Candidatus Thiodictyon syntrophicum: one gene and its partners. The protein of the gene in region 3 interacts with the protein of the main gene of each other region in a pairwise test. Links are inferred from orthologs where the notes say so. Each region holds a gene or a part of one and is shown on either strand. Other genes may lie near its edges.

Evidence for each region. Proteins that work in one complex are often made in the same cells at the same time.
Region 1: the proteins of accC (region 3) and ribD interact in binary tests that used the Escherichia coli proteins (3 or more experiments, as listed by UniProt). The link is inferred for Candidatus Thiodictyon syntrophicum from one-to-one orthologs.
Region 2: the proteins of accC (region 3) and cysM interact in binary tests that used the Escherichia coli proteins (3 or more experiments, as listed by UniProt). The link is inferred for Candidatus Thiodictyon syntrophicum from one-to-one orthologs.

Annotation. Positions count from the first base shown.
Region 1 is NZ_CP020370.1:3,980,678-3,983,537, forward strand. It holds ribD (bifunctional diaminohydroxyphosphoribosylaminopyrimidine deaminase/5-amino-6-(5-phosphoribosylamino)uracil reductase RibD), read right to left. Parts: upstream 2,060-2,860; coding sequence 941-2,059; downstream 1-940. Other genes in the region: THSYN_RS16690 (YaeQ family protein), read right to left, coding at 1-43; THSYN_RS16695 (riboflavin synthase), read right to left, coding at 43-702; nrdR (transcriptional regulator NrdR), read right to left, coding at 2,095-2,610; glyA (serine hydroxymethyltransferase), read right to left, coding at 2,624-2,860. UniProt on the Escherichia coli protein: Converts 2,5-diamino-6-(ribosylamino)-4(3h)-pyrimidinone 5'-phosphate into 5-amino-6-(ribosylamino)-2,4(1h,3h)-pyrimidinedione 5'-phosphate.
Region 2 is NZ_CP020370.1:4,702,623-4,705,366, forward strand. It holds cysM (cysteine synthase CysM), read right to left. Parts: upstream 1,952-2,744; coding sequence 1,049-1,951; downstream 1-1,048. Other genes in the region: rlmD (23S rRNA (uracil(1939)-C(5))-methyltransferase RlmD), read right to left, coding at 1-999; THSYN_RS19800 (Hpt domain-containing protein), read left to right, coding at 2,154-2,510. UniProt on the Escherichia coli protein: Two cysteine synthase enzymes are found. Both catalyze the same reaction. Cysteine synthase B can also use thiosulfate in place of sulfide to give cysteine thiosulfonate as a product.
Region 3 is NZ_CP020370.1:6,725,491-6,728,311, reverse strand. It holds accC (acetyl-CoA carboxylase biotin carboxylase subunit), read right to left. Parts: upstream 2,173-2,821; coding sequence 829-2,172; downstream 1-828. Other genes in the region: aroQ (type II 3-dehydroquinate dehydratase), read right to left, coding at 2,749-2,821; accB (acetyl-CoA carboxylase biotin carboxyl carrier protein), read right to left, coding at 2,285-2,746; THSYN_RS28860 (hypothetical protein), read right to left, coding at 1-676. UniProt on the Escherichia coli protein: This protein is a component of the acetyl coenzyme A carboxylase complex; first, biotin carboxylase catalyzes the carboxylation of the carrier protein and then the transcarboxylase transfers the carboxyl group to form malonyl-CoA.

The sequences.
Region 1 (2,860 bases), 2.7 Mb from region 3 along the record:
TGATCTGCACCTGGGCCCTGAAGACCGTCGCCTTGAGGGCCATCAGCGTGCGAACCCATGCTCAGCGAGGAAGTCCACGGTCAGGCCACGGGCGCTGGGTGCGGCGGCGCGCTCGCCCAGCAGCAGGCGCTCCAGGTAGCGGGCGATGAGGTCCACCTCCAGGTTGACCCGGGTGCCGGTCTGATAGCGGGCGATGATGGTCTGCGCGATGGTGTGGGGGACTATGTTGAGGTCGAAGCAGGCGCCGTCGACCGCATTGACGGTGAGACTCACCCCGTCCACGCAGATCGATCCTTTGTGGGCGATGTAGCGGGCCAGTTCCGCCGGGGCGGCGATGCTCAGGCGCCAGGAGCGGGCGTCTTCACTGCGATCAAGGACCTGACCTACCCCATCGACATGGCCGCTCACCAGGTGGCCGCCCAGCGGCGTGGACAGCGTCAGCGCCGGCTCCAGATTCACCGGGCTGCCGGGGCCGAGATCGCCGAGCGTGGTATGCGACAGCGTCTCACGGGACACGTCGGCCACGAAGGCGTCGGCGGCCAGACTCACGGCGGTCAAACAGACCCCGTTGACCGCGATACTGTCGCCCAAGGCGGCACCCGTCAGCGGGAGCTTGCCGGTGCCGATGGTGAGTCGGACGTCCCCGCCGCGGGGTTCCAGGCGGCGGATCTCGCCGACTGATTGGATGATACCGGTGAACATGCTGGGATTCCGATGCAGCGGTGAGGCCCTTTCAGGGCGAAGTTGGGTGTCAGGTTGCGCCGTTGTCGTTGTCGTTGTCGTTGTCGTTGTCGTTGTCGTTGTCGTTGTCGTAATCGAGATTATCGTAGCGCCCAGGATTCTCTCGCACGCCAAATTGCAGCGCTTCTCCGATTTCGATTACGACAACGACAACGAGACGACAACGATGGTACTCGTGGTTTAACTTATTTCTGACTCGTTACTGACCCTCGCCAGGCGACAATACACCCGGACGCAGGATCAGCCGCAGGTCAGGCCCGATGCGCCGCACCTCGGCGATCCGCAACGGGATGCGGTGCTCCATGTGCTCCAGGCCCGGGAGCCGGAACAGCCCCCGTGCCCCGTCGCCCATCAGGTGGGGGGCGATGTAGAGGATGATTTCGTCGATCAGTCCGGCGGTCAGCGCCGCCCCGGCCAGCGTGGGGCCGGTCTCCAACAGGACCTCGTTCATCTCCTGCGTGGCGAGCCAGGCCAACAGGGCGCGCAGGTCGACCTGGGCGTAGTGCTCCGCAAACTGCATCACCCGCGCCCCGGCGGCCGCCAGGGCGGCCCCGCGCGACGAATCGGCCCGGGCACAAGCGGCAATGACGGTGATCCCGGGCAGCCCGAGCAGACGCGCCCCCGGGGGGGTGCGCAGGCGACTATCCACCACGACCCGCCAGGGTTGACGCACCGCCTCACCCGGTTGGAGCCCGGGCAGGTCCGCGGGCGTGAGGCGGACGTTGAGCGACGGGTCATCGGCGAGCACGGTCGCCACGCCGGTGAGGATGGCGGAGTGGCGCGCCCGCAGGCGCTGCACGTCCCGGCGCGACGCCTCCGAACTGATCCAGCGGCTCTCGCCGCTGGCCATGGCGGTGCGCCCATCCAGGCTGGCGGCGAGCTTGCAGCGGCAGTAGGGCAGGCCCTGGGTCATGCGCTTGATGAAACCAGGGTTCAGGGCCCGTGCCTGCGCCGCCAGCGGCCCGACCTCGACCGCGATACCCGCCGCCCGCAGCAGCCGCACACCGCGGCCCGACACCCGCGGATCGGGGTCCACCATGGCGCAGACCACCCGCGCGACGCCGGCCTGGACCAGCGCGTCCGTGCAGGGCGGGGTGCGGCCCTGGTGGCAGCAGGGCTCCAGCGAGACATAGGCCGTGGCGCCGCGCGCCCGGTCACCGGCCGCGGTCAGGGCGATGCGCTCCGCGTGGGCCTCGCCGGCGCGCCGGTGCCAGCCCTCCCCCACCACGACCCCGTCGCGGACCAGAACACAGCCGACCCGCGGGTTGGGGTCCGTGGTGTAGAGCCCACGGCGGGCGAGCCGGATGGCCTGGGCCATGGGGCCGACGTCGGCCGCGCTGGGTTGGGGGGCGCTCACTTGGGTTTGATCTCCAGTGCGTCCAGCAGGTCGAGTTGTTTACGCCGGACCTCCGGGGTGGGTTGGCGCTCGAGGCGGTCGATCTCCTCGCGAAAGGCGGCCACGTCCTCGAACTTGCGGTAGACCGAGGCAAAACGGACATAAGCGACCTGGTCGAGACCGCGCAGTTCGTCCATCACGAGTTCCCCCACCCGCCGGGCCTGGACCTCCGATTCACCGCTCGACATCAGACGGCGCTGGATGCGCGCCTGGGCGGCATCGATCTGCTCGGTGCTCACCGGGCGTTTTTCCAGGGCCCGCATCATGCCGGAGCGCAGCTTGCGCCCGTCGAAGGGCACCCGGCTGCCGTCGCGCTTCACCACCCGCGGCAGGTTCAGTTCGGCCGTCTCGTAGGTGGTGAAGCGCTCCTTGCAAACCTCGCACTTGCGCCGACGGCGCACCTGATCGCCCTCCCCGGCCAGCCGGGAATCCACGACCTTGGTGTCCTCGGCGCCACAGAATGGACAGCGCATCAGGTAAGCGAGGCTAGCGGGCGTAGACCGGGAAGCGCTTGCAAAGCTCCAGCACCCGCGCCTTGGCGGCGGCGATCACGGCCGGATCGCCGCGCCCGTCGATCACATCGCACATCCAACCGGCCAGGTCGCCGGCCTCCTTGAGACCGCAGCCGCGGGTGGTCATCGCCGGGGTGCCGACGCGGATGCCGCTGGTCACGAAGGGCGACTGAGGGTCATTGGGGACCGCATTCTTGTTGACCGTGATATT
Region 2 (2,744 bases), 2.0 Mb from region 3 along the record:
GGCGGCGGCGCGGGCGATGAGGCCCGCGTCGGCCTCGATCCCCAGCACCGCGGCGGCGCGGCGCGCCAGCGGCAGGCTGAAGTTGCCGAGGCCGCAGAACAGATCCAGCACCGACTCGTCCGGCTGGGGGTCCAGCAGGTCCAGGGCCTGGTCCAACATCAGACGGTTCAGTTCCAGGTTTACCTGGGTGAAGTCGGTCGGCTCGAACGCCATGCGCAGGCCATAGCGGGGCAGGTCATAGTGTAGTTCAACGCCCTGCCCCGGCAAGGGTCGGATGCTGTCCACCCCGCCCTCCTGGAGATAGATATGGTAGCCCCAGTCCTCCCCGAGGCCCTGGAGGACGCCCAAGTCCGCCGCGCTCGGCGGCGCCATCACCCGGAAGATCAGCACGCAGGGCGCCTCCCCCACCGCCATCTCGATCTGCGGGACCTGGTCGCGGATGCTCAGGCGCCCGACGGCCTCCGCCAGCACCTGCAGGCGCTCGCCCACACTCGGGTGCAGCACCTCGCAGCGGGTCAGGTCGGCCAGATAGGGCGTGCCGCGCTCGCGGAAACCGACCAGGGTGCGGCCCTTCTTGATGACGTGGCGCGCCCCCAGGCGCGCCTTGCGCCGGTAGCCCCAGTGACCGGCGACCAGCGGCGGGAGCCAGGCGGCGGGGCTGACCTTGCCGATGCGGGTGAAGACGTCCGCGAGGGTCTCCTGCTTGATGCGGATCTGGGCCGCGGGGTCGACATGCTGGAGGTTGCACCCGCCGCAGACGCCGAAGTGCGGGCAGCGCGGCGCCACCCGGTCGGGCGAGGCGCGCAGCACCGCGACCGCCGCCCCCTCGTCGAAGCGGCGCTGGACCCGGGTGTAGCGCATCCGCACCCGCTCCCCAGGCAGGGCATAGTCGACGAAGATCGCCTTGCCGTCGAAATGGGCCAGGCCGCGGCCCTCATGGGTCAGGCCCTCGATCTCGAGCTCGATCTCCGGCGGAAGCGGTTTGCGCTTTTTTGACAAGTGGCTGTTCCTATGCGTTCATTTGCGGACAAAAATCTTCACCGCCCGCTCAATCCGGAAAGACCCCGGTCGAGAGATAGCGGTCGCCGCGGTCGCAGGCGATGGCGACGATGACCGCGGCGCTGACCTCGGCCGACAGCAGGAGCGCCGCCGCCACGGCCCCGCCGGAGGAGACGCCGGCGAAGATGCCCTCGCGCGCCGCCAGGTCCCGGGTGGTCTGCTCGGCCAGGGGCTGCGCGATGTCGATGATCCGATCCACCCCGGCGGGGTCATAGATCCGCGGCAGATAGGCGGCCGGCCAGCGGCGGATACCGGGGATATTCGCGCCGTCCGCGGGCTGCACGCCGACGATCTGCACCGCGGGGTTCTGCTCCTTGAGATAGCGCCCGGTCCCCATGATGGTCCCCGTGGTGCCCATGGCACTCACGAAATGGGTGACGCGTCCGGCCGTGTCGTGCCAGATCTCGGGGCCGGTCGCGGCATAGTGGGCGGCCGGATTGTCCGGGTTGGAGAACTGATCGAGCCGCACCCCCTCCCCGCGCGCCTGCATGGCATTGGCCAGATCGATGGCCGCCTCCATACTGCCCGCGCGCGGCGTCAACACGATGGTCGCGCCGAAGGCACGCATGACCGCCCGGCGCTCCACGCTCATGTGCTCCGGCATGATCAGCACCATGCGGTAGCCCATGATGGCCGCGGCCATGGCGAGTGCGATCCCGGTGTTGCCGCTGGTGGCCTCGATCAGGGTATCGCCGGGCCTGATAGTGCCCCGCTCCTGGGCGCGGCGCAGCATGTTGAGCGCCGGGCGGTCCTTCACCGAGCCGGCCGGGTTGTTGCCTTCGAGCTTGACCAGGATCAGGTTGTCGGTGGGGCCGGGCAGGCGTTGCAGGCGCACCAGGGGGGTGGTCCCGACGCAATGCTCGATGGTGGAACCGATAGGACGCTTATTCATAGGGTTACCGGTGGGATCAATGGCCGGATGGGCGCGGCGGGCTGGGGCATGAAGGTGCGGGCGGACCGGCAGTGACTTCGGTCCCGCGATTGTGCACCAGCGCCGTCATGCAACCAAGCCGGAGCGCGGGTGGACGGCCCCGGGGCCAAGCTATAGAGTAGTCGGCAGAGTAGTCGGCGACCCACCCCGCAGGAGCCAGACCTTGGACCAAGCGCCCGTCACCCCCCTCTCCCAACTCCCCGCTCGCGACCGCGTGTCCGCCCTGGCCGTCGCCGGCGGTGATGCGGACCTGGCCGCCGAACTGTTCGCCGCCCTGCTGGCCGGACTGCCGGGTGAGCTGGCGGCCCTGCGCACCGAGGTCGCGGCGTCCGACTGGGAGGGACTCGCCGAACTCGCCCATCAGGTGCGCGGGGCCACCCGCTACTGCGGTGTCCCGGCCCTCGACGAGGCGGCCGAGTCCCTGGAGCGCGCCGCCCGCGCCGCCGACCCGCCGCGCGTCGCCGCGGCCTTCGCCAGCCTGGAGGCGGAGGCGCTGCGGGTGCAGCAGGCGGACGACTGACCTCAATGCCGGACGGGGCATTCGCCCCGTCCGCAAGGTTTTCGACGCCCCGCGAAGGCCACGGGCGGCTGCCGGGCCCGAAACGTTCAGGACGGGGTTGCAAACCCCGTCCCGCTCGCAATCGTTGTCGTTGTCGTTGTCGTTGTCGAGATCGTAATCGAAGAAGCGATGCAATTTGGCGTGCGAGAGAATCCCGGACGCTACGATAACCTCGATTACGACAACGACAACGAC
Region 3 (2,821 bases):
CGCCGGTCTCATCACCCTGATAGAGGTGCAGTTGCAGGGCGAAGCCCAGGGCAAAGAGGTTGCCCGGGTCCTGCCGCCAGGCGTCCAGGAAGGCGACCAGGGCCTCCTCGATCCGGCTCAGGTGGAACAAACACAGCGCCCGGTTGTTGCGGGCCGGGGTGATGGGAACGCCTTCCAGGATGCGCACGGCCCCGGCGAAGTCGTGGGCGTCCAGGTGCAGCTTGCCGAGGTCGAACTGCTCGACCTCCTCGCGGCTCGCCCGGGAACCGTCGTGCTGCTTCAGCAGACCGTCCAGGGCCTCGGCGGTCATGGGCAGGCCCCGGGTCACGGCCCCCAGGTCGCGCAGCCGCTCCGCGACCCGTTGCGCGAGCAGGAGGTGCCGACCGTCGAGGGCGAATTGGAACAGCGCCGCCTGGGCGGGCAGGCTGTTGGGCCGGTGCTGCGCCCATTCATAGGCGGCCAGGGCGGCCGCGCCCTGACCCTGACCCCGGTACAGGGCATCCATCAGCAGCCGCCGGGCGCCGCCGTAATCCGGATAGCGCTGCACCAGGGCGCGTGCCCGCGCGATGGCCGGCGGGTAGTCTGCGGCCTCGATCAGACGCTCCACGGCCTTGAGTTGGGCCGGCTCGGGCTGCGGCGACTTGTCTGGTTTGTTCTTGGCGGGCTTTTTCGGCACGGCGGATGGACCCCCGGGGTCTGGTGGAATAAGGGTGTGCCGCGCGCACCGCGGTACCGGCGAAGACTCACGCCGTCGCGTTCAGCCGCGCTCTTGCAAGGTGCGCACTGCGCACCCTGCGCCGATGGTCCGGGCAATTGCGCCCGGCGGCACTAGAGCCCCAGCTTCTTCTCCAGGTAATGGATATTGGCCCCGCCGGCCTCGAAGGCGGCGTCGCGCAGGATGGCGCGCTGGAGCTTGATATTGGTGTCGATGCCCTCGATGACCGTCTCGCGCAGGGCGTTGCACATACGTGCGATGGCGACCTGGCGGGTCTCGCCGTGGCTGACCAGCTTGCCGATCATGGAGTCGTAGTGGGAGGGGACCGTATAGCCGGAATAGATATGGGTGTCCATGCGGATGCCGGGGCCGCCGGGGGCGTGGAACTCGATGATCTTGCCGGGGCTGGGGCGGAAGGTCTCGGAGTGCTCGGCATTGATGCGGCATTCGATCGCATGGCCGCGGATGGTGATGTCATCCTGCGTGTAATGCAGGTGCTCCCCGGCCGCGATCAGGATCTGCTCCTTGACGATGTCCACCCCGGTCACCATCTCGGTGACGGGGTGCTCGACCTGCACGCGGGTGTTCATCTCGATGAAATAGAAGCGCCCGTCCTCATAGAGGAATTCAAAGGTGCCGGCGCCGCGGTAGCCGATGTCCCGACAGGCCTGGGCGCAGCGCTCCCCGATCTCGGCGCGTTGCGCCGGCGTGATGCCGGGGGCGGGGGCCTCTTCGACCACCTTTTGGTGGCGGCGCTGCATGGAACAGTCACGCTCGCCCAGATAGATGGCCTGGCCGTGCTGGTCGGCCAGCATCTGGAATTCGATATGGCGCGGGTTCTCCAGGTACTTCTCCATGTACACCATGTCGTTGTTGAAGGCGCCCGCGGCCTCGGCCCGGGTAAGCGAGACGGCGTTGAGCAGGGTCGCCTCCGAGTTCACGACCCGCATCCCACGGCCGCCGCCGCCGCCGGAGGCCTTGATGATGATCGGGTAGCCGATGGTGCGGGCCAATTCCAGGGTGCGCTTCTTGTCGTTGTCGTCCAGGGGTCCGTCGGAGCCGGGCACGCAGGGTACGCCGGCCGCCTTCATGGCGGCGATGGCGCAGACCTTGTCGCCCATCAGGCGGATGGTCTCCGGGCGTGGGCCGATGAAGATGAAGCCGGAGCGCTCCACGCGCTCGGCGAAGTCCGCGTTCTCCGACAGGAAGCCGTAGCCGGGGTGGATGGCGACCGTGTCGGTGACCTCGGCGGCGCTGATGATGGCGGGGATGTTGAGGTAGCTGTCGCGCGACGCCGCGGGCCCGATGCAGACCGATTCGTCGGCCAGCAGGACGTGCTTCAAGTCGCGGTCCGCCTCCGAATGGACGGCGACGGTGCGGATGCCCAGTTCGCGGCAGGCGCGCAGGACACGGAGTGCTATCTCACCCCGGTTGGCGATGAGGATCTTCTCGATCATGGCTGGCATGCTGGGGTAGCCTGTGGACGGTGGTCGGCTGGTGCGGCGTGGCGCTTTTGGTCCCGGGTTGGGACCGCCGTGGGCGGCCCCGCGCGGGGGTCGCGGGGGCGCCTTACTCGATGACGAACAGCGGCTGGTTGTATTCTACCGGCTGGCCGTTTTCCACCAGGATGCGGCGTAGTGTGCCGGTGCGCTCACACTCGATCTGGTTCAGGATCTTCATCGCCTCGATGATGCAGAGTATGTCCCCGGCCTTGACCTGCTGGCCCTCCACGACGAAGGGGCCGGTGCCCGGCGAGGGGGAGCGGTAGAAGGTGCCGACCATGGGCGAGCGTACGACCTCCCCGGCCAGCCCATCGAGAAATTCATCGCCGGGCTTGGCCAGGCCGGCGGCCGGGATGGGCGCGCTCGGGGCGCTTGCCGGCTGCTGCGTCATCGCGTGGGGCATGAAGAGTGAGGTTGCGGTGCCGTGCCGGCTGATGCGCACCGATTCCTCCCCCTCGTGAATCTCGATCTCCGCCACATTGGATTGCTCCAGGAGTTCGATCAGCTTTTTGACCTTGCGGATATCCATGTTCAGTGGTTCTCGGTGGGGGCGGCCGGTGCCAGCCGGTAAAGGGCGGCGCTGAGCGCCAATTCATACCCCTGC